Regions from separate parts of the Desulfosediminicola sp. genome, predicted to be linked through region 2. Evidence: riboswitches for the same ligand, from Rfam matches in the RefSeq annotation. Region 2 holds a riboswitch; each other region holds the start of a gene.

Evidence for each region. Region 2 has a riboswitch for cobalamin ahead of ACN5NT_RS13630 (ribonucleoside triphosphate reductase). Riboswitches for the same ligand answer to the same signal wherever they lie in the genome.
Region 1: another riboswitch for cobalamin. It lies ahead of ACN5NT_RS07715 (AIR synthase related protein); the one in region 2 lies ahead of ACN5NT_RS13630 (ribonucleoside triphosphate reductase).
Region 3: another riboswitch for cobalamin. It lies ahead of ACN5NT_RS19980 (sodium:solute symporter family protein); the one in region 2 lies ahead of ACN5NT_RS13630 (ribonucleoside triphosphate reductase).
Region 4: another riboswitch for cobalamin. It lies ahead of ACN5NT_RS08960 (FecCD family ABC transporter permease); the one in region 2 lies ahead of ACN5NT_RS13630 (ribonucleoside triphosphate reductase).

Annotation. Positions count from the first base shown of each region.
Region 1 covers NZ_JBLXGE010000003.1:505,543-511,584, reverse strand. Annotated here, with positions in the region: gene ACN5NT_RS07730 (energy-coupling factor transporter transmembrane component T family protein) at 1-16, opposite strand, end outside; gene ACN5NT_RS07725 (ABC transporter ATP-binding protein) at 13-1,497, opposite strand; gene ACN5NT_RS07720 (ECF transporter S component) at 1,517-2,026, opposite strand; gene ACN5NT_RS07715 (AIR synthase related protein) at 2,037-2,777, opposite strand; cobalamin riboswitch at 2,869-3,061, opposite strand; gene ACN5NT_RS07710 (hypothetical protein) at 3,536-3,922, shown strand; gene ACN5NT_RS07705 (ABC transporter permease) at 3,990-4,847, opposite strand; gene ACN5NT_RS07700 (ABC transporter permease) at 4,844-5,701, opposite strand; gene ACN5NT_RS07695 (ABC transporter ATP-binding protein) at 5,698-6,042, opposite strand, start outside.
Region 2 covers NZ_JBLXGE010000007.1:228,639-234,680, forward strand. Annotated here, with positions in the region: gene ACN5NT_RS13615 (type IV pilus modification PilV family protein) at 1-196, opposite strand, end outside; gene ACN5NT_RS13620 (PilW family protein) at 201-935, opposite strand; gene ACN5NT_RS13625 (GspH/FimT family pseudopilin) at 960-1,451, opposite strand; cobalamin riboswitch at 2,907-3,212, shown strand; gene ACN5NT_RS13630 (ribonucleoside triphosphate reductase) at 3,235-5,352, shown strand; gene ACN5NT_RS13635 (anaerobic ribonucleoside-triphosphate reductase activating protein) at 5,352-5,948, shown strand.
Region 3 covers NZ_JBLXGE010000014.1:100,221-106,262, reverse strand. Annotated here, with positions in the region: gene ACN5NT_RS19980 (sodium:solute symporter family protein) at 1-1,876, opposite strand, end outside; cobalamin riboswitch at 2,013-2,230, opposite strand; gene ACN5NT_RS19975 (ABC transporter substrate-binding protein) at 2,654-3,781, shown strand; gene ACN5NT_RS19970 (ATP-binding protein) at 3,778-6,042, shown strand, end outside.
Region 4 covers NZ_JBLXGE010000004.1:298,118-304,159, reverse strand. Annotated here, with positions in the region: gene dinB (DNA polymerase IV) at 1-178, shown strand, start outside; gene sppA (signal peptide peptidase SppA) at 279-2,120, shown strand; gene ACN5NT_RS08965 (hypothetical protein) at 2,209-3,180, shown strand; cobalamin riboswitch at 3,604-3,809, shown strand; gene ACN5NT_RS08960 (FecCD family ABC transporter permease) at 4,038-5,078, shown strand; gene ACN5NT_RS08955 (ABC transporter ATP-binding protein) at 5,071-5,871, shown strand; gene ACN5NT_RS08950 (ABC transporter substrate-binding protein) at 5,861-6,042, shown strand, end outside.

The DNA of each region.
Region 1 (6,042 bases), on a different contig from region 2:
CAGATAAATTTTTCATTGTCCAATAAAGTCCCTAAATTCTAAGCTTTTCAGCGCATTAGTGGTTGGCATGTTGAGCTTGATCTCGCCCTGTTCCAGCAAAATAAGCCGGGAGCAATGCTCTCTTACTAGTTCCATATCATGCGTGATCATTACAATTGCGGTTCCTCTGTCGTTGAGCTCTCTTAATCGGGATAGTATTATCTCTTTTCCTTTTGTGTCTAAACCTGTGGTTGGTTCATCAACCACCAGAATTTCAGGCGAGAGGGCCACTATTGAGGCCACACTGATAAACTGACGAATCCCCTTTGGCAGGGTGGCAGGATGATGGTCCCGGTAATCCTCCAGAGCCATGAAGCCCAGAACTTCATCGACCTTCTTCTTGATCTCTTTAGTATTTATGCCCTGCTGAACAAGCCCGAAAGCGATCTCTTTTTCCACACTTGTTTCAAATATTTGATGATCAGGGTTTTGAAAAACAAAGCCGATCGAACGTGCTATCTCAGCGCGACTAAACTTCTCGAGGGATTTCTTCTGATAGCTGACGGTACCTTTTTGTGGTTCAAGTAACCTGTTGAGGTGCATTGCAAGGGTTGTTTTACCGCTGCCGTTGTGTCCGACCAGTGCAAGAAAGTCCCGTTGCCTGATTTCCATGCTGATGTTTTTCAGTACTGGTGTTTCAGGGCGATATGCAAAAGAGAGATTGTCAACAGTCAGGACCGTCGGAGCTTCGTTGCTCGAAAGAACTGGTGGCAGCGTGCAAGGTACGGAACACTCTCCTATGCTATCGGCTTCTTTCAGCTCACCATCCTTTAGGAAGAGCACCTCATCTACCAGGGGATGACTTGTGGGAAGCTGCTGGTCCACAATGACGAGAGTAAGACCCTCTTCACGTTTAAGCGTGAGCAGCAAATCATAGAGATTTCTGCGGCCTGCAGGATCTAATTCTGAAGATGGCTCGTCGAGAATCAGCACCTGAGGCTTCATCAGCAGTACACCGGCGATAGCCAAACGCTGCTTTTCTCCTCCTGACAGCTGGTATGTTTCTCTGCCCTCATAACCTTCGAGCCCAACTGCCCGAAGAACAGAGGGGAAATCTGAAACGATTGTCTCTTTGGCGATCAGGAGATTGCGAGGACCAAAGATCAGATCTTCATAAACAGTACGGCCAACAATCTGGACCTCCGGATCCTGAAGAACAAAGCCAATGTGCCTGGAGAGAGTTTGGATTCTGTATTTGGTTACATCAATCCCGGCTATTTCAAGCTGACCGCTAAAATCCCCTTCAACAGCCTGTGGAATCAGGCCTTTGAGACAATAGCAGAGAGTTGTCTTGCCAGAACCTGATTCACCTCTTACAAGGGTGCATGTGGCGGGTGGAAGCTGAAAGCTTACATCGTTTAAGGCCGGGACGTCCCCTGTCCTGTATTGAAAAGATACCTTGGAAACAGATATTGCCGGGCCAAGATCTCTTCGTATTGCCTTGCCTTGTTCAGTCATGACAAATGTTGGGAATACATCAAATCAGTTTGCCCTTTTTCAAGCTTTTATACGCAATTGCGGCGACTAATATATTGAACAGAGATCCTGCAATGAGAAATGGCATAATTCCAAGAGCAGCACCCACACCACCTATAAAGACCATGGTGAAAGCGGAAACCACCCCGTTGAGGACAACACCGGTTAAGACTGCTGGCCAGAGCCCAAGTTTTTGTTTGATAAAACGGACAAGTATCGCCCAAAGTGCCATCTGTAATCCGATGAAAAGGTGGAGAGGTAACCCTAAGGGAAACCCGACAACTCCAGCTGTGAGCAGATGTCCGATAAAAATGACAGCAGTACCTTCAACATACCCGAAAGCCAATGCACAGAAATAGCCGGGGGCTGAATCAAGGCCGATCGTGCCCACCGGGCTTGGAATTTTAATCATCGCTCCAACTGCACTGAGAGCAACAAAGATCGCAATGTATGCAGCACGTTTTACCAGGCGCACATCATTCTTAAGGTCTGGGGCGGTAATATCTTGCATAGCAAACTCCTTAATCAGATTTCATGATGAGTTGACCAACGGGATAAATTTCGAAATGATTCAAGTCTTCTATAGATTCACGGCTAGAAAAAAGAACGCAGGTTGAAGGACCTGCTGATTTTTCAAGGTCCAGTTTGCAACCTTGGGCGGCATCGAAAATAGTTCCAGACTGTCTTGCCAGTAATTCAGCTTCTGCCCTGATGCCCCTTGAGCCAACGGGAAGGATATCATGAATCAGTGGATGTGGTCTCAGTTGCGCCACGGTGCCGCTGTGTATGATATCCATGCAGCCTGAAATAATGACTTCTCCTCCTAGTCTGGGTACTCCAAGACAGAAAATTTTGTCAGCTGCTTCTGATTGGGCAATCTTGAGGTTACTTGCCTTGCAGGTCCCTGTGGCACCAATTCCAAGACCCGTCTGCCGCGTCTCAAAGTTTTTCTCGGTGCTCACGGCAAGCTTTACATCAGGATGACCACTCATCTGCAGTTCCTTTTTGATACCCCGCAATATTTCGTCTCCAGTCGGGCTGGGTTCCGCACAGATAGAGACTGTCATAGCAACAGGTGAGGCCCCCACGGCTACAAGCTCCATGAGGACTGTTCGAGCTGTCAGGCGGCCAACAATTTCCGGCGGAGCGTTAACGAGATCCAGCTCCTTGCTGCCAACCGATCCACAGGAGTCGCAGGCAATAACCAGGGAAATACCGGATCCTATATCGATAACTTCTACATCTCGTCCTCTGTATCCCATTGACAACCACCATATTGTAAAAACAAAAAAAGCTCATAGCTGTTACCCCATGAAGGGTATAACAACCATGAGCTTTACCATTGATCATGATGCATGCGTGAATCTGACAGGCAGGCTTCCTGACTCGGTTTCATCGAACAATTGCGCCTTCCCGTAAAATACAGTGGCTTAATGCAGTGTTCTCAACCTTACAGTGGCGGGACCGTTCAGGTTTTTCACCTGATTTCCTTTTATCCGTCTTCGTTTGTCATTGCGAAGACAGCACCTGTAGCATGTATATTAAAGAAATATCAAATATTTTTGTGATGAAAAGTCAACCGTTTTTCCGGTTTCCCTTGCCCACCAAGTCGATTCTGCAGGTCAGTGAAAAGCCCGAACAGTGGAGTTGACATCATAGAAGAGCCAAAGCCTATGCTGCCGTGAACTGTTGCTGCAAAGAAGAATATCGCTGCTGCCGGCAGAAACAACTTCCAATTTACCTTCCATTGGCTATCGCCTCGCGTACACAATCTTTTCACAATTGGTTACAGCCACCTTAATGCCCAGGCAGCGTTGACCTGGAAATGGTGCTGTAACTAGTCGATTTTATAAAGGTTGATGTAGGGTTTTTTTATTGCTGGCAGGTGTCTGATGAAAGATGTCTGGGGGAGTGAAAGCGGCGCCATTGCAGATGGTCCTCCCGATTGCGGTGGATAAAAAATGCTCTATCTTTTAGATTGGTTCTACCTCAGGTAACATTTGATTTTGGAGTTTGCATTATGAAAAAGATAGCTAGCAGTATTGTGATTGTTCTGATGATGGTTGTTTTTATATGCCCATCATCAGTTTTCGCGAATGGGAGAGGCCCTCACCATAAACCGCATAAGGTGTATAAAAATCATAAACCGGTTCAGTTGCCCAACTATAAGGGGAAAAAACACTACAACCATAAACCCGCTCATCTGCCCAGGTATCATGCGAGAAACTATCGCAAGGCACCGCCTCGGTACTACCATCATCCTCGATCCTACCATAGGAATCATCTACCTTCGGTAGCAGCTTTTGCCATGATTGCAGGTGTATCCTATGCGATCATCGACAATATGTATTATCGCCAGCAGGGAGATACGTACATCTATATGGAGCAGCCGCCGGCCTATCGCTAGCGTTCAGGGATGTATAGCTTGTATGCAGAGCCGCAAAGTGAAGAATTCATTCACTTTGCGGCTTTTTTTATGCGTTTTCCTTTTTCTTTAGCAGCAGATTGACAACTGCAAAGGTCGAGGTGGTGATAATCAGCAGAAAGGACACCGCATTGATGATTGGAGTGGAGCCGTCACGTACCTGCAGGTAGAGATTAATCGGCAAAGTTGTCTCTGAACCGACCAGAAACAGGGTGGTATTAAAATTCTCAAAGCTCATCAGAAAGGCCACCGCGCCGCTGCCAATGAGGGCCGGGCGAAGATAGGGCAGGGTGATATGGCGGATCACCTCCAGCCGGGTTGCTCCCAGGTTGAGAGCCGCTTCTTCCAGGCTTCGGTCAAACTTTCTCAGCCGGGCAGAGACAACCAGCAGCACAAAGGTGGTAATGAAGGAAAATTGCCCAAGCACCACCAGCCAGAAGCCGGGACGAAAGAGGGGGATATCTATACCAAAGGTGTCTTCGAAATAGATGCCAAGGCTGTTGGCGGTCAGCAGTATTGAGATACCCAGAATAACCCCGGGAATGACCAGCGGGGTCAATGCCAGAAACCATAGCCCGCGTTTTCCCGGGAATTCTTCATGTTCAAAGAGAAAGGAACCGGCTGTTCCTACAATAACTGAGAAAAGAGATACCCAGAAAGCGGTCTGGCTGGAGACCCAGAGCGACTGCATATTTGAGCGGTCATGGAACAGGCCTATTCGTTCCGGACCATCGCTAAAAAACCAGTCGAGAGAGAACCCATGCCAGGGCAGTGCCGGAAAGTTCGAGTCATTGAACGCCAGAACGCAGGTGACCACCAGCGGGGCGAAGAGAAAAACATAAAAGAGTGCTATGTACAGCTTGAAAAGGGTCGCGTAGCCCCGCTGCTGTGGCAGAGTACGAATCATGATAAGGCCCTCCCCAATTCCTGCCTGCTGATTTTAAGGCCGGTCCAGATGATTATTGAGCTGAGCAGCAAGAGCAGGAAGCCGAAGGCGGCGCCCTGGTTCCAGTTGAAGCTGGCAATGAACTGATTGTAGATCTGCTCGGTGAACCAGAGTGAGTTTTTGCCTCCCATCAGGTTCGGAGTGAGATAGTTGCCGAGAGTCAGCATAAACACCACAATGGAGCCGGAAGTGATGCCTGGTGCAGCATAGGGGATTATGATCTTGAAAAAGATGGTCAGAGGCGAAGCACCGAGATCGTGAGCGGCCTCGATCATTGAATCGTCCATACCTTCCAGGGAAGAGATGAGAGGAACCACCATAAAGAGCATCGAGGTGTATACCAGCCCCATCACCATGGTTATGTCGTTGTAGAGCATTTCTATCGGGGTATTGATAATACTGATGGAGAGCAGCAGGTGGTTGAGCACTCCACTCTCGCGCAGCAGGATCATCCAGCCATACACCCGGACCAGTTCACTGACCCAGAAGGGCATCAGCAACAGGATAGTGAGAAAACCGGTAAATCTGGGGGAGACAATCTTGGTGATGTAAAAGGCTACCGGAAAAGTCACCAGAAAGGTGAGGATGGTGACAGTGATCGCGTATGTTGCGGTGCGGGCAAATGTGTACCAGTAGATCTCTTCGCTGAAGAAGGAACGGTAGTTGTACAAGGTCCAGCTTGGTTCCCCGTAATCATTGGTGCCGCGTAGCGACATAAGCAGCAGCTCGATATGGGGGATGAGAATCAGCAATACCAGCCAGAGCAGTACCGGGGTCAGAAAAATCAATAATCCAAGGCGAAGATGTTGCTTCATGCCTGTTCCCTCCGCCTGTAGCAGCGACAACTGTCACGATGTACACCGGCACTGAGAATATCACCTCGTTGTATGTGGGCGAACTGTTCATTCTGGGGCAGTGCCACGGTGAGCTCAACCTCTGTATCGGCATTTTCGACAGTGGCGAGAAATTTGGTGTTGGAGCCATCGAAGAGGATGTTTCTTACTTTGAGTAGGAACCTGTTGATACCTTCCAGCTCTTTGGCCGGGTTCAAGATGATGGCTTCGGGGCGGATGAAGAGGTCCAGTTCGTCTGTGAGTTGGCCATCTGCCACGGCCTGCATTTCAAGGCCGAAGGCGGTACGTACCGTCAGAGGATT
Region 2 (6,042 bases):
CGTCATACTCCAGAGAGAAGAGTTGCTCAATCTGGTCAGATCCCCAATCCGAGGCCACGGTTATTCTTTCCGCCCTTGCATTACCCTTGATGCCGGCAACCTGCATTGACACCAAAGATAAAATTCCCACACCAAAAACAACAATGGCAATAAGGACTTCAATAAGGGTAAAACCACTTGTATCTCTTATGCTCATAGTGCTATAACCTCAGGTTTCTGCAATCGACGGTCATAATCTTGAATCGCCTTCGGTAATTATCATTAAATTGCCACTTATCTCCGGACAATGTTCCTTTGTTATAGGCGGCAATATTGGATGCAGGGTTATAGATGAATGAATTTTTAAAGGAAGAATCCGGTTCTTCCGCCCTGGCAATGATTGAGACAACAACAGTTTTTACCAGATCCTCGTCTGATGTTTCCTTTTCATCCTCATCAAGGTACATGAACTCTATCTTCTCGATGCGCTCTGCTACGATTACCGGCCCACTGCCACTTTTAACTTCCCAGTGACCGCTTCCCTTATCTTCGGTATCAATCGTGCCATTAGCAGCAGTACGACGTAGAGCTAAAACACCATTGTCTTCTTTGAGGTCGTACGCGATATGTTCGTCTGTGTCTGAAACGTCACCATCCTCATTTCGATCGATGGTGAAATAGATAAGGTCAGGTTTAATCTGGACGATCTTACCAGTGCCTTCTCCTATGGTGCTCAGCTCAGCACCGTTATAGCCTGCCATTCGTATATCACGGGCCAGCAGTTTCATTGCCGCACGGATATTTTGCTGCATCTCAGTGACATCGAGCTGGGCTTCGTATACATCCTGCTGTTTGGCGTAAATTTGAAAAACGGCCATCATAACCATTAAGCCGACAGCCATCGCGATAAGGAGTTCTACAAGGGTGAAACCTCTTTCTCTTGATCTTCTGTTCATCTTTTGCACCCGCAATACCCCACCCTAATTAATTTGGATTGAGCCTGCAGAACTCTGACTCAACTCTCGTGTTCTGCTTATTTTCGTATGGCCAAGCTCGATTTTGCCAATTGCTCCTCCAGACAGGCCCATTGGGTCAAATCCACTCTCATTTGTCTCATCCTTATTAGCAAAAGAAGAATTCAGAATACAAATACCATCAGCCATACTTCCGCCAGCAACAATGTTGCCCGCAGAATCCTCAAATGAGTAACTTGAACTACCTGTACAGGAAGGATCTACATTAAAAGTGAAGTAAACCGTTCTATTTGTCTTTACGGCATACACCCTGGCTTTTTGAAAAGATGCATACATCTCCTGGGTGGTTGCCTTTAAACGATAATTGGGAACCCATTTACCTAAAGCAGAAAAAGAAATTCCGCAGAGAATTGTGATAACAGATACCACAACTAAAATTTCTATAAGAGTAAAGCCGCAACAGCTCTTTATTTGGGCCTCACCATAATATTTCTTCACAGAATACACGTTTCCCCCACTGATTATCCATGCGGTTTCGAGATTATCAGAAGAGCAATCTCCTGAACATCCAACACAACACAAATCGAGCCCAACACATCACTATCATTATACATTTCTACAGACAACTAACAGACTAAACCAGTTCAATCAAGAACTAAAGTGAATATTATATACAATTATTTAATTACTTAGAGCTATCGACACGAAACAAAAAAATAAAGATCTGAGGTTTGAAGGAGAAAAGAAAACACATGGTACACTAGAAGCGAAACACACAATTCCACATCACATTATAAGAAGGGCCAACTTTCTATTTATTTCTTATCGATCATTGAACTCAATTCACCTAGCGCAAACATTCAGCACCGGAAAAAATAGAGGAATTTATGAAAGCCCTATAAATGAAGACATTTATTTTTTTATGATGGTAATTATTTCAATAGAATTTCCTATGTCACAAACCTCTACCAGATTAAGAACAATAACAACTTCGTGGAGCATTCAATTTTGTTTAAAAAAATGTTTTTTGCTCGGAATTATGTTCTTAAAAGTTGCCATTAATATTATTAAAATATCTGATTATCCCTAATCTTCAGCTTGAAAGGTTAGGAAGTAGACATGTAATGTGGAACGTGATTGATTGGCAAGTGACCAATCCCCGGAATAGCTCCGCAATCGGCTTGTAGAGAAGTGCTTTTAGCTTTAAGTTTGTACTCCTACCACCTTTCTCCGCACCCCTCACTCCGTGAAGCTGATCCTCAATGGTAATCAGAATTATTCATCCAACAACCTGACTAAGGTCGATAACCAGATCACAAGCAACCGCAAAGGAACGCCAGGCGGCACTGAGTACCGCTTGGCACTCGTTGGTTTCACAGTCTAGACCTGACTATAGAGTCACAAGCAGAGCGCCTTTCGCGAAGTACCCCCCTAAAGAAAACAACAGTTTTTCTGCGACAACACACTGCTTTTACTAACTTTTTCTTAGTAAATTACAATACATAATCAGATTGTGTCCACGCGCCAGGCAGTGGTCGATCTCTTCTCGTCTCTAATGGAGAAATCCATGAAAAAATTTATCTATCTCATTAGCACAACCCCAGTATTTGTCGCAGGCGGCAAAAATCATGGAGATGTAGGATAGGGAACGTGTCGATCAGGGGGGACACCGGCAGTGAAACCGGAGCAGCTCCCGGAGACAATGCCCAGGATAACCAAAGTCCTTAATCTTCAGTTGCCCGAGACCAACCGCCGCCCCATTACAAACCGATTCTGAGATTACTCACCAGATGTGATGGGGCTCAAAAGAACACCTGATTTTTTTTCCTCACACTTTCCTTCCTACTTCAACCGAACTTCGCATAGAAACGATTTCGTTAGCAGAAATGCGAACAACTCCAGGGCGGAACACATTATCTAGTGGTTGACTTTGCCCCCTCGCACAATATAAAGTAGGCGCCTCATTGTATTGGTTCACTTCAGGTGAAGTGTGGCAACAGGGAATCTGGTGAGAAGCCAGAACTGTCCCGCAGCGGTTATCAGAAACGAAAACCATTCAAATGCACTGGAACTGTCAGGATCTTCATCCGGATTTTTTTCGTATGTAAACCAGATAGTCCGGGAAGCTATGGTGATTAGGCAACAGTGGTTCTTACCAGGCACGACCTGCGCGAGAATCCCACTTACGCCGTTGTTGATACCAGCACTACGGCAAAATGTCTGAAAGTCCGAAGACCTGCCAATACCTCACAGTCATTGACCACCTTCGAGGAGAGGAGTTATGTCAGCACATCCAGCAGAGATCCGACCGCTTGGCCTATATAAGATCAGAAAACGGAACGGTGAAGTTGTTTCGTTTGAATCACACAAAATCACAATGGCCATAGCCAAAGCAGGTCTTGCAACCGGCGAGTTCGGTAAAGACGAAGCCAAACGACTCAGCATTAAGGTATTGTCACTGGCACACCAGATAGTTGAGGGCATACCTGAAGTTGAAGAGATCCAGGATCTGGTTGAAGAGGCTCTGCTCGCCTCACCCCACAGGAAATCAGCCAAGGCCTACATCCTCTATCGCGATCAGCAGAATCGCCGCCGCGAGATGATCGAAGAAGCCGATGTGCAGCTCATCGACAACTACCTCGACCGGCTTGACTGGCAGGTGAATGAAAACTCCAATATGGCGTATTCACTTCAGGGGTTGAACAACTATATCGCCAACGAAACCAGCAAGACCTACTGGCTGCACCGCATCTATCCCCCCGAGGTACGGCAGGCTCACGAGAGTGGCGACCTGCATATCCACGACCTCGGTCTGCTCTCTGTCTACTGTGTTGGCTGGGATCTCCAGGATTTGCTCAAAAAAGGCTTCCGTGGCGTACCAGGCAAAGCTGCTTCTGCTCCGGCTAAGCATTTCAGGAGTGCGATGGGCCAGGTTGTCAACTTCTTCTACACCCTTCAGGGTGAGGCCGCCGGTGCCCAGGCTTTTTCAAGCTTCGACACTTTGCTTGCCCCTTTCGTCCGCTACGATAAGCTGAGCTATAAAGAGGTAAAACAGGCAATTCAGGAGTTTATTTTTAACCTGAATGTACCGACACGTGTCGGCTTCCAGACACCTTTTACCAACCTCACCATGGATCTTCAGCCGCCATCCACCTTACGCGACCTGCCGGTTGTGATTGGCGGGGTTGAGCAGGAAACCTGCTACGGCGACTATCAGGCTGAAATGAACATGATCAACGAGGCCTTTTTAGAAGTTATGTCTGAGGGTGATGCCAATGCCCGTGTTTTCACTTTTCCCATCCCAACCTACAATATCAGTCCGGACTTCAACTGGGAGGAAAAGAGCCTTGATAAGCTCTGGTCGGTGACGGCCAGATACGGCATCCCCTATTTTGCCAACTTCGTCAACTCTGACCTCTCCGTGGAAGACGCCCGCTCCATGTGTTGCCGTCTGAGGCTTGACACCCGTGAGCTGGAAAAACGAGGCGGCGGTCTGTTCGGCGCCAACCCGCTCACCGGCTCCATCGGTGTTGTCACCATCAACCTGGTTGCACTCGGTTACCAGAGCAAGGATAAGACCGAGTTTTTTGAACGGTTGGATGCTCAGCTGGCAATTGCCAGTGCAAGCCTCGAACTGAAACGCAAGGTGCTCGAAAACTACACCACCAAGGGGCTTTACCCATACACCAAATATTATCTGCGCAAAGTATATGAGCGCTTTGGTCGCTACTGGGAAAACCATTTCTCCACCATCGGCGTGATCGGCGCCAACGAGGCCTGTCTCAGCGTGGTAGGAGATGGTATTGCCAGTGCTGAAGGCAAACAGTTTGCCGAGGAAATTCTTGATTATATCCGTGAGAAGCTTTCCACCTTTCAGGAAGAGACAGGCAACCACTACAACCTTGAAGCCACCCCGGCTGAAGGTACCGGTTTCCGTCTGGCCCAGATAGATCAGAAGCGCTTTCCGGAGTTGACCACCGCCCTCAGAACAAGCGATGGCAAAACCCCGATCTACACCAACTCTACCCAGTTGCCGATTAACTACAGTGACGACATCCATGAGATCTTAGACCTGCAGGACAGCCTGCAGACCAGGTATACCGGCGGCACAGTCCAGCATATCTTCCTGGGCGAGGCTGCACCTGATCCTGAGGCAGTGAAGAACTTCGTACGTTCAACCTGCAACAACTACCAGATCCCGTATTTTACCCTGAGTCCGTCATTCTCTATCTGCTCTGATCATGGCTATGTAAATGGAGAAGTTACCTCCTGCCCAACTTGTAATGCCGACACCGAAATTTACTCACGTGTTGTCGGTTATCTCCGCCCGGTACAGCAGTGGAATGAAGGAAAGCAGTCCGAATTTGCCCAACGTTCCCACTTCACAGTGGTGAAATAGTGCGGTTAGGAGGTTTACAGAAGTTCAGCCTCTCCGATTTTCCGGGAACTCCGGCTGCCATTATCTTTACTCAAGGGTGCAACTTTCGTTGCCCCTTTTGTCATAATGGCAGCCTGTTGCCGACTGCTGGAGAGCATGAACTCGACGTTGAGGAAGTGCTCTCCTGGCTGAAGACTCGTTCTGGCAAATTGGAAGGAGTAGTGGTGACCGGTGGCGAGCCGACGATTCATGCTGACTTACCCGACTTTTTGGCCACGATCAGGGGGATGGGCTACAAGATCAAGCTGGACAGCAATGGCAGCAACCCGAAAATGTTGAAGCAGGTCATTCAAGCAGAGCTGGTCGATTATATCGCCATGGACATCAAGGCTGACTGGGGAAATTATGAGAGGCTGTGCGGTACGCCCGTAGATCTTGAAAAGATTAACAGAAGTATTGAAATACTTGCAAACTCCGGCACCCCGCACCTCTTTCGCACCACCGAGGTTAAAGAACTCATGTCCACCCATGAAATAGCAAATATCGAGCGGATGCTGCCAGCCAGCTCAAACTATAGTATTCAAACGTTCAAGCCGGAAACCGCCTGGAACATGTAACAACACTTCCACCCCGCCCGCAATTTTTCACTCCTTCAGTCATGACTCTTCGCCGGTTAGGCGAAGAACCCTTTCAAGAACCATCAACACGTTA
Region 3 (6,042 bases), on a different contig from region 2:
GAGGTGCTTCTGCACTTTGCATGATTTCATCGTACGCACGTGCCAGCTCACGTTTCAGCTCATGGACCGGCCTACCGTAGCCTTCAATCTCAAGGTAACCTTTCTGCACAGTTTCCCCGCAGGTGAAAGAGACGCAGGATTGGATCTCGGCTTCCGTACATCTCCGTATCGAATCCTGACCAGAGAAAACGATCCAGTGGGCAAAGCCCTGTGGAATGAGATTTACAATGCTCTGCCAGGTAAGATCCCGGGGCAGAATGACCTGGGCGCGAAGGTAAATCTGGTCCTCTTCGATGCGTTCAGTAATAGTCATTTCACGGGGGAAGACCGGCTCAGGGAAATTGTTTTGAGGTGCTGCTGCTGCCAATACTTTACCCTCATCGGCAAAAAATGGTGCCAGCCTGAATGTCGGCGAAGGAGCGGTAACGAGAGATACGCTAAAATAAACGAGCCCACTGACAGCCATGGCGACTATAACGCCATGTCCCATCAGGATTGGATGCACAGCCTCAAGTGCGGGTGGCGCGCCGGGCAGGGTGTTGAACAGATCATAGGCTACAAAAGCGCACTGACTTAAAAAGCCGGTACACATGGAAGCCCCCGCTCCTGCTGCGGTTCCTCCTTTCCAGTACATACCTCCCATCAACGCGAAAAAATACGAGGCACTGGCTATGAAGGTGGCGATATGGATGGCGTCGATAATCGAGTCAATCAGAAAAGAGCCAATGGTGGCGCAGGCGATGATAAGGAGCACACTCAGCCTGTTGACCAGCATCATTTCACTCATCGATGCTGCGGGATGGAAGAGTCGTTGATATATATCACGGGCCACGCATGAGGCACCAGACGCAGCAAAAGTGTCGGCGCAGGACATGGCAGCAGCAGCAAGCGCTACAGCGCAGAGGGCCACGATAATATCTGAATAGTTCTGACTGACGATGAAATGCAAAAGAGCAGGCTCTGCCTGGGCCATTCCCATGGGAAAGCCGGCCGCGGCAATATCAGGATAGATGTTTCTCAGGCCCAGAGCTATGAAGGCACAGCCTCCGAAAACAAGAGTGACCAATAAAGAGCCGAAGAGCATGCCGTTGCGTGCTGACCGGGAGTCTCTTGCTGCCCATACTTTCTGCCAGGGGTCTTGTTCAGTTATCCAGCCGGGGATGATGGCAACGCTAAAGATGAGTACCATAGGCAAACCGATTGAGAGTGGGTTCCACCAGTCCGCACCTGTGGTTGTAACCATGGTAGATATCGCCTGGCTGCTGGTTTCAGCGCCATTGCCCATGACCAGGACCGAGAAAATCAGCACGAAGAATGACAGGCAGAGAAATTGCACAGTATCGGAGGCAATGACCGCAGACAGGCCACCCAGAGTAACATAGACCGCGACGGATAATCCTACTATCAATGCAGCCTGCAGGTTGGATATGCCATAAAAGATTTGCAGCACCATGGCAAAGCCCTTGATGTCGGCCACGGCAAAGAGGATCATTACCACGATGATGATCATAGCCACAGGAGTGCGGATAAATGAACCATAGCGGATTTCCAGCAGTTCGGGCTGGGTCATGGCTGGGATTGATCTGATCTTTTTGACCAGAAGAGCGATAATCAGGAGTGCGATAATATTTGGGGCCACAAATCCCCAGACAGAGCCCATGCCAAGAAGGATAAAAAAGCCGATAACCGCCAGCATGGCTCCGGCGGTCAGCCAGGATGCGGCTGCGGAAAAACCAATGGAGAACGTTCCGGCGCTCTTGCCGGCCAATAGAAAATCCCTCACGGTTTTTTGCCTCCGGTTAAAGTAGTAACCCGTGGCGATGAGGAAAAAAATGTAGGCTCCAAAAAGAACCAGAAATATCGAATAGCTGCTCATACTCCCTCCCGGCAACCGAGGGCGACGCTCAATACTGTTATCAGACGCCGCGATGCTGTTGCCAATCTGGTGCCGGAGGGAGATAGAAAAATCCCCGAACCGACAAGTGTCAGCCCGGGGATTTACCATCTCTCCGAGAACAATAGGCTTGGTTGGCAGATATTCTGACTCGTGGATCACCCTACTTACCGCACCTTCCCGTACCGTTTATCCGATTTCAACCTGAAATTACAGTACAGTGGTATATGCGGTGTTCGTCCTCACTCACAGCGGCGGGTCCGTTCCGGAATTACACCGGATTCCCTGCGGGAATCGATCAATGGTTGATCAGATACCCGGATCATTTAAAGATCACCAGCAAGCATTTGTTGTGTTTGTTGCTAAGCCCTTGATTCCAATATTTATGAATCAGGAAAAAGGCCAATTCGCCTTGCAGAAATAGTGTATATACAAAAAATAGTCAAGCCGGTTCATTGCCTGATATGTTAAAGGATTAATTGAACTATTCAGAAGTTTACGACATCTTTTGTATAGACTCAGTTGGGATATTGGAAAACGGTAATGTCATTTTTTTTAGAAAAAGTTGTGTTTTCAGTTGATTGGTAGAGTGTCGTCAGCTGGTGACGATAAGGGGAAAGGGACTATTTTTCTGTTGTTGCCTGCTGGGGAGTAGTTTACATTCAGCTTCTGTTCGTCTATAAAAACAGCGACATCAGTCTGATGTGGCAATGGTTTCGTGTAGGTAGGCTTCTCTTTTATTTAAATGAGTAGAGCGTTATGGTATCTGTGCATGAACGTAAAGTGTTGTCAGAATTAAGAAAAGTTGCAAATAAAAGTTTGGTGTGTTCCCTCTGGGTGCTGGTACTTCTTTTGCCGCACGAGGGGAGCGCTCAACTCTCAGCATCTTCTCCGGCGATAAAGAAACTCTTCATCGTTCACAGTTATGAAGCAGGGCACCTCTGCGGTCAGCCCCAGCATGACGGTGCGATAGCAGGCCTGGCCAGATCAGGCTGGATTGTTGATGAGAATCTGGCTGTGCGCACCTATTATATGGATACCAAGCGCACCAATAATAGCCCCGCTCTTATTCAACAGCAGGCAATACTGGCTATTCAGGAAATAGAGCAATATCAGCCTGATGTTGTCCTTACCCTTGATGATAACGCGTTTAAAACCATTGCTCTTTCATCTGGGATGAAAAACCAGACCTTTGTCTTCAGCGGGATGAACGCTCAGCCGGAAGAATATAACTCCCAATATACCTTTATGAGTAGCCGCGAAAACCCCGGTGGCAGGATTACCGGTGTGTATGAAAAGCTTCATTTCTTTGAAGCGGTGCGAGTGATGTCGATCATGCATGAATATAACAAGATTCTGGTGTTGGAGGACCTTTCGCCGACAGGTAAGGCTATTTCCCGGCAGGTTGATCTTGAGTTGTCCTTGCCTGGGCAACAGTCGGTGTCAAATGTGGTCGACAAGGTGGCCAGAACAAAAGTTCATTCCTGGGAAGAGTTTCAGGAAATTATTGCCCAGGCAAACGATGACCCGGAGATTGGCGCCATATACCTGGGCACACTGTTACTCCACGATAGTTCCGGAGAGACCTATACTGCAGAGGAAATTATCAGTTATTATATATCCCATTCTACAAAGCCTGCCATAGGCTTGAATTATGCCTTCATCAAGCAGGGACTGTATGGTGGTGCGACCGTCGATTTTTTTGCCATGGGCCAGCTTGCGGGGGAGAAAGTTGCGAGAATTCTGAGCGGCGCGGAAGCCGGTACGCTGCCCATCGAAGATGCACCAAGAGTGGCGCTGGTCTTCAACCTTCAACGGGCTGAATCACTTGGTTTGGAAATTCCTTCAGATATCCTGCTGGCGGCGGACGAGGTATTCAGAAAGTGATACGAGAATTGCAAGCCTCTGGATTGGGCTCCAGAAAAGCCTCAACCCTGGTCACATTGACAATTATCGGTCTGGTAATCGTCTCTATTATTGCTGTCTACGGGATTCTGTATTTCAGCTTTGCAAAAAGTCTCACCAGAGAGTTCGAAGACCGGGTTGCTGCAGAGTCAGGCAAGGCAGGGCTGGCTGTCGATAATCGCCTCAACAGGGTCAAGACCCGTTTAAAAGCTCTGTCGCTTGATAATACTGTGCGCGTAACCCTGATGCTTGGAGCCACCAAACAGCTGGATGAGTATCTGCGTGAAGTCTACTCATATGATAATGATCTTCATTTTGTTGTTCAGGACAATGACGGCAATACCTACAGGGCCTTTGAGGAAAACTACTGTGCTGTACCCTTTAAAAAAGTTTTTACTAAACCTCCCGGCAGCTTCGGTATTGTAGATATTCTGGAAAAGGGCGAGGTGCTCATAAGCTATCATCTTCCGGTGATGCGACAGGGGAAAAAAATTGGTGCTGCGGCAGCGGTGTATCATCTGCAACGAGATAGTTTTCTTAAAAATATCATCCAGAATCTGAAGAGCCAGCAATTGGTCATGGTGAGAGACGGTGTGGTCTGGGATGCCCTGAATGGCGAGGTCACTGACTTCACAGTTCAGTCGATGCAGGGGGCAGAGAACTTCATCGGGGCACATTATCTCGATGATGGTGACCATGTTGCGATGTCGATCAGTCAATTGCCGGGGCTGTTTTTCGTCTCCGGTCTTGAGCAGCTGGAAAAGGCCAAAGTAAAAGTTGTTCTGAGTTTTTTACTGACAGGGATAGCCCTGACTATTATTGCCCTCCTCGTCTCACGTTTTCTGAGTTACACCCTGGTTGAACCCATGCAGAAACTCTCCTCGCTGGCGTTGAAGATCTCTGAAGGGAAGGACGCCTTCTCAGAAGAGATCGGCCATACGGGTATCGTGGAAGTCGAGCAGTTGAAAGACTCTCTGAACCGGATGGTCAACTATCTTCAGCAGGCCAGGGAAAATGAGCGTTACCAGACCCTGTTTGAGGGCGTAGCGGACATGGTTTTTATTCACAACCTTCATGGGGAATTGGTTGAGTTCAACGGGGTGACCTTGAAAATGCTGGGTTACTCCCGCGAGACACTGCTCAAGACAAATTTCCGGGAACTGGTTCCCGAATCAGAGCGAGACTCTATTGATGAAACGTTTGGGCAGATCCTTCCTCTTCAGACTGAGTTGTTTTTTACCACCAGGCTGTTGGATCGAAATAATTTGGCAATAGACGTGGAGTGTCATGCCAGGCGCATACAATATATCGGTCAGGAGGTGGTGCTCAATGTGGTCAGGGATATTTCTGCCCGGGTCAGAGCGGTTAAGGCGCTGAACGAGTCGCAGCAGAGACTGCTGACTGTTATGGATAGTATTCATGCCACGATTTATGTTGCCGATCTCGATACCCATGAAATTCTGTTCATGAACAGACAAATGAAGCAATCCTATGGTGAGAATTTAGAGGGCCGCAAATGCTACCAGGTCACCCGCCGCTTATCGGAGCCCTGCAAGCACTGTACCAGCAGTGCCCTGAGAAAAATGCACGATGATGGTAAACGGGAAATTATCTGGGAGGGGCAGAACCCGATAAGCAACATCTGGTATGTCAATTATGACCGCATCGTCAACTGGATTGATGGACGTGAAGTGAAGATGCAGATTTCATTTAACATTACGCAAATGAAAGAGCTTGAAATCAAGCGTGCACAGGCTGAACAGCAACTGCGTCGCAGCCAGAAGATGGAGGCAATCGGTGCTGTTGCCGGTGGTGTGGCCCATGACCTGAATAATATTCTCACAGGCGTGGTGAGTTATCCTGATTTGCTACTGATGGATATGCCCGAAGACAGCCCCATGCGCAGCGTGGTAATGACTATTCGGGAGACAGGGTTGAAGGCTGCGGCAATTGTTCAGGACCTGCTGACACTCTCCAGGCGAAGTGTGGTACGAAATAAGGTTGTCAACATCAATGACATCATCAGGAATTATCTGAATAGCCCTGAACATCAAAATCTGCTTCAGGAATTTTCAGAGGTCAGGATTGAACTTGATCTGAAGCCGGATTTGCTGAACATTCTGGGTTCTACAGTTCATCTTGCCAAAACGGTAATGAACCTCATCTTTAACGCCGCGGAGGCGATTGAAGGGCCAGGGACAATCAGCATTTCCACTCACATGGAGACAATCAACGGTAGGAGC
Region 4 (6,042 bases), on a different contig from region 2:
GATCAACACCAGGGATATAGGTTTTTACATACCAAAATTACTTGAAAACACTGAAGCCGGCAGACAAAAGATACGACTTCTCGGTGTGACTGTGTCAGGGCTGTTTCAACTCAACTCCAGCCCGATCCAATTACGTCTGCCTTTTCCGGACAAGGTAGATCGGCAGACATTACCTTAGTTCTAACGATGCACTGCTTGTATAGTCCGACAAAAATGATTAATCTCTATCAAATTATATATTTAAAATCTTAAAATTATTCCCCATATACAGTGACTGAATGAAAGACCTCATCAAAGCTATTGCCAATATTTTCAAATATACCGGCCGGGCCATTAGCGTCATACGTAATACCCTGATCAACCTGGTGTTTCTCTTTATCCTTTTTGTTCTCGTTGTCGGGATCTTCAGTTCTGATGCACCACAACTCAATGACAACTCACTCCTTCACCTCAACCTGAGCGGTGACATAGTCGAAGAGCCTCCCACAACAGATGCTTTAACCAGTGCCGTGGACTCCCTGGCAGGCTCTGAGCAGAAACAACGCTATGTGCTTCTCCAGGACGTAATTGATGCAATCGAGACCGCTGCAGACGATAACGCTATCACAGCTATTCTTCTCGATTTGAAAAATCTGGGTGCTGCAGGCCTCAACCAGATGAACGCCATAGGTGAAGCGCTGAACGCTTTTCGCCAAAAAGGGAAAAAGGTCTATGCTTCAGAAGACTTTTATACCCAGAAACAGTACTACCTCGCCTCCTATGCAGATACCATTATAGTCAACCCCATGGGCGGTGTTGATCTGCACGGTTTCGGCACCTACCCGCTCTATTTCAAAGAGGCCATCGACAAACTTAAAGTAAATTATCATGTATTCAAGGTTGGCGACTATAAATCTGCCCTTGAACCCTTCACCCGAAACTCGATGTCCGAGTACGCCAGAAGTCAGAACAGCCAATGGCTCAATGATCTTTGGGAGAGCTTTTCAGGCAGCATAGCCCTCCAGCGTGGTTTTTCGCCTGAAGTTATACCCAATTATATCGAGAATATTGCCACCAACCTTGCTGCCGCAGGCGGAGACACTGCGCAACTGGCCCTCGATAATGGTCTGGTGGACAAAGTTCTGACTCACAACGATTTCAAGCGATTCCTCAAAAAAGCCACAGATAACGCCAGTGAAAATCTGATTACGCTCAATAACTATCTCAGTTTTGTTGATCAGTCTTACAATTCCTACAATAATAACGGAGATGTAATCGGCATCGTTGTTGCTGAGGGAAAAATCGTCGGAGGTAACCAGCCAGCCGGGGTGATCGGCAGTGAATCACTTGGCAAACTCCTGCGGGATGCCCGGGAAAATCAATCTGTAAAAGCGGTGGTATTGAGAATAAATTCCGGTGGTGGTTCAGCCTTCGCCTCCGAGATCATTCGACAGGAGGTTCTTGAACTAAAAGAGGCAGGTAAACCGATTGTGGTCTCTATGGGTGCCCTCGCCGCTTCCGGCGCATACTGGATTTCTGCTGATGCTGATCAGATCTGGGCTTCTCCCACAACTCTCACCGGCTCAATCGGTATTTTCGGCGCCATACCGACCTTCGAAGATACTCTTGCCGAAATTGGTGTATACAGTGACGGCGTCGGCACCACCAGCCTCTCAGCTGGTCTGAACGTAACCCAGCCGCTGCCGGAGAACCTCAGGCGATCAATCCAGCTTACTGTTGAAAACGGCTATGAAAGGTTTCTCTCTATTGTGGAGAATGGCCGTGGAATTGAGCAGGATCGAATGGAACTCATTGCCGAAGGGCGTGTTTTTTCAGGCATGAAGGCAAAGGAAATCGATCTGGTCGACGAGCTTGGCGGCCTCTCAGACGCTGTCGTCGCTGCGGCAGAGCTTGCCGGTTTGGACGATTATTCGACAGTTTACATTAAAAGAGAGATATCTGTTCGTGACAAACTCATCAAACAGCTGACCAATGCGACTATTTCTGTTTTTCCTGACTTTTTTGCGTCGTCTTCTCTGGTAAACATCTATCGAAAGATGCAGCATCAGGTCAGAGATCTCCTGATCATGAATGATCCCAATGGCATTTATGCCGACTCAATGTTACAACTACCCGAATAGAACACACTGTGTTGTCAAGGTACTGAATAACCAGACTGTTCTTCGGTAACTCGGCTATTTATTTTTTTTTTAGTTACGGATCATCCATATGGAGATAACACCGGAATTCTTTGTCATGCTGTGGGGTCAGCTCTGCTGGCCCCTGATTCGACTTCTTATTTTCATTTCCATAGGTCTCATCGTCGCCAATTTGATCGAAGCCCTTAATTGGACCCGATGGATAGCCTCACTCGCCAGACCTCTTGTCCGGCTTGGCAACATGTCGAATACTGCAGGAGCTTCATTTTCAATGGCAATATTTTCAGGTGTTGCAGCAAACACCCTGCTTGCCGAAGCATATGACAAAAAACAGCTTTCCAGAAAAGAACTGATTCTCGCCAACCTGTTCAACAGCCTGCCGACCTACTTTGTTCATTTGCCGACCATATTTTTCATCACCGTTCCACTTATCCACGGTGCCGCTTTCATTTATATAAGCATCACATTAGGCGCAGCGGTACTTCGCACAGGTTTAATTGTGGTTATCAGCCGGCTCATTCTGCCGAAGCCTGACATATCGGCCTCTCCACACGAAACAACTGAGAATAAGGGCATTGACTGGCAGGGGGCGTGGCAAAAAAGCTGGAAACGCTTTAAGCGACGTATCCGCAAAATCATCAAGTTCACGGTACCGATCTATATCATTATATTTATAGTACATCGCATCGGATATTTTCGTGAACTCGAAGAGCTTGCAGCCGGGTACCTCGCTTGGATTCCGTGGCTTTCCCCGCAGGCTATGGGGATCATCACCCTGCACCTTGCAGCTGAACTGACCGCCGGTCTGGCCGCTGCCGGAGCGTTGCTGCAGCAAGGAGCATTATCTCAAAGAGAAATCATACTCGCCTTACTGGTAGGCAATATCCTGTCGTCACCCCTGAGGGCATTTCGCCATCAATTCCCGTATTATGCCGGTATCTTTAAACCCAGGGTAGCCGCACAACTTATCGTATGCAGCCAGTCTTTTCGGGTGATCAGTCTTATCATGGTAGGCCTCATCTACTACTACCTGACCTTATAAAAAGAAAAAAGCCGGGACAGCTCAACACGTTGCCCCGGCTTTTTCAATTCTTCCGACCAGGTTGAATTGATGTTATGCGTACTACTGGGCCTGACCTTACTCTGCAAGAAGTTTCATCTCGTGCCACTCCCAGCCGAAGTTCGACACGGACTATCTCTCATAGCGTCTTCCAAGCCTGCAAACTTTGACGTTACTTCCGCCAACCCCAGTTTTGCCGTCTACGTCGTGTGACAGATCGGTCTTATCCATGATATACCTCCCTGGCACTATACAATTGCGAATTATCCCCATCACTGATGGTGTTCAATCATCGGACAAAACGTCAAACAAAAAATCATGTATAGCTGAAAAACTTCAATATACTCAGAATTTATAATCAATCCTCCCTTTTTGACACTTGACATCCCCTTTCTATCTGGGTAACGAATAACTATACATTCAGGTGCTCATAATAAGGAAATGCATACGCCTTTGAGCTGAAAAGGGAACTTCGTGAAAATCGAAGACGGGCCCGCCGCTGTAACCGGTGACAACCCCCGGAACTATGCCACTGTCCATTACAGGATGGGAAGGCCTGGGGAGAGGATGATCCGGGAGTCAGAAGACCTGCCTGAAAATATGCTGGAGTAAATCGCGGACAGATTTTTCCAGCACATCGATTTCGGATAACCAGGGCTATCCCGGATCACTGTTAGAGTGATTCGGGATTTTTTTTTGTTTTTTTCGCACTTGCCGAATACTACTGCCTGCACTTTCTTCAGTATATGCTGGTGTGTTAATAGCTTAAATGAGCATTCCCCCGGTTCCCCGAAATTTTGTTTGCTGTCCGGATTTTGCTTTTTATTTTAAGGAGAGTAATGCGCGGCAAGGCAAAACTACTTTTTGGCTCACTGATAACTGTACTCGTTGCTGTAATTATCACTGCAACCGGTATGGGCTATATCAACATATCTGCAGCCGATGTTATCACAACACTCTGGCAGACGCTTTTCGATCAACCAGGGCTCAGTGATGCAGCTGTAAATACCACCAACTCTGTCATCATCATGGATGTACGGTTGCCGCGCATACTCGTTGCGGCCCTTGTCGGAGGAGGCCTCGCCCTTGCCGGAGGTATATTTCAGGCAATACTGCTTAACCCTCTGGCCGACCCGTATACTCTCGGCATTTCATCCGGTGCGGCATTTGGTGCTTCTACAGCCTTTATACTATCGATTATCGGCATATCCCTGCCTGTCTCATATTTCGTTCCCTTTTTTGCATTTATTGGAGCTGTTACAACACTTGGAGCGGTGTTTTATCTTTCTTCGGACGATCCGCAACTTTCCTCAAATACCCTTATCCTTTCGGGCGTTATTGTAGCAGCAATACTCTCAGCGGGAATCGGTTTTATAAAATACATGGCTGACGAAGAGGTGGGTGTTATCATTTTCTGGTTGATGGGCTCATTTATCGGTAAATCATGGCACGATGCAGGACTTCTTTTACTGATTCTAGCTCCATGTCTGCTCTTTTGTTGCTACTATGCCAGGGATCTCAATATTATGGCGCTCGGCACCACCACCGCTGACACTCTCGGAGTGGATAGTGCCAAAATCCGCAGGCAACTCCTGATAAGTGCTTCTCTTATTACCGCGATCTGTGTCGCTGTATCTGGTGTCATCGGCTTTGTCGGCCTCATTGTTCCCCATATGCTTCGAATGATAACAGGGCCTGATAACAGGATTCTTTTACCTGCGTCATTTCTTGCCGGTTCCATCCTGCTGCTGGTCGCGGACACCGTTACCCGCGCAATTCTTCCCCACGAAATACCAATCGGCGTCTTGACTGCGCTTATCGGTGGCCCCTTCTTCTGTTACATCTTCAGAAAACGCCAGCTTGGGAGGGGATATGCCTGAAAACAGTTCCATCGTCTACCAGGTATCCGATTGCTATTACCAATACCGCAATCACCCCTGCCTTTCACGGCTTAATTTTCAGTTAAAAAAGGGGAAAATGTATGGGCTTATCGGTCCCAACGGCAGCGGAAAAACTACACTCATCAACCTGTTAAACGGCAGCCGACAGCCAACCCGAGGCAAGGTGCAGCTGCGTGGAACTGTAGTCCACCGCCTGCCAAAACTTGATCTTGCTAAAGTACTTTCATTTGTACCCCAGAACGTGGCGCTTCATTTTGAATACTCCGTCTTTGAAGTGGTAATGATGGGCCGACACCCGTTTATTGACAGGTTCGGCACACCTTCGCAAAAAGATATCGACCTGGTTATGGAAGCCATTAAGACACTTGACATTTACCAACTCCGTAACCGAATGGTAACCAGGCTTTCAGGTGGCGAAAGGCAAAGAGTACTGGTGGCACGGGCGCTTGCCCAGAACACCGAAGTCCTTGTACTTGATGAACCCACAGCAAGCCTCGATGTCCGGCATTCCATAGATATTATGCAGGCACTTCGGGAAAGAGTAGACCATGACTCGATAACTGTAGTTGGAGCTATCCATGACCTCGATCTCGCTGCTGCCTACTGTGATGAGCTTATTGTTATGGAAAATGGGCAAATAGCAGCATCCGGCTCCGTTGAAGACATTCTCACTTCTGAATTACTGCAAACTGTTTTCAGGGTTCATGCCGATATCGTACATCAGTCCCTGGGAAATCCGCATATACAGTACAGGTACAACAATGAACATTAAGAGGATGAGTAAACTCGGGGTGTTGATTTGTCTATTGAGCTTCGCTCTATATGGCCAGTCAGCCTTCGCCCAGATGACCGAAATTACGGATGACGAGGGAAACACCATCCGATTTGACAAGCCATTCAGCAGGATCATTTCCCTTTATCCGGCTCACACTGAAAACCTCGC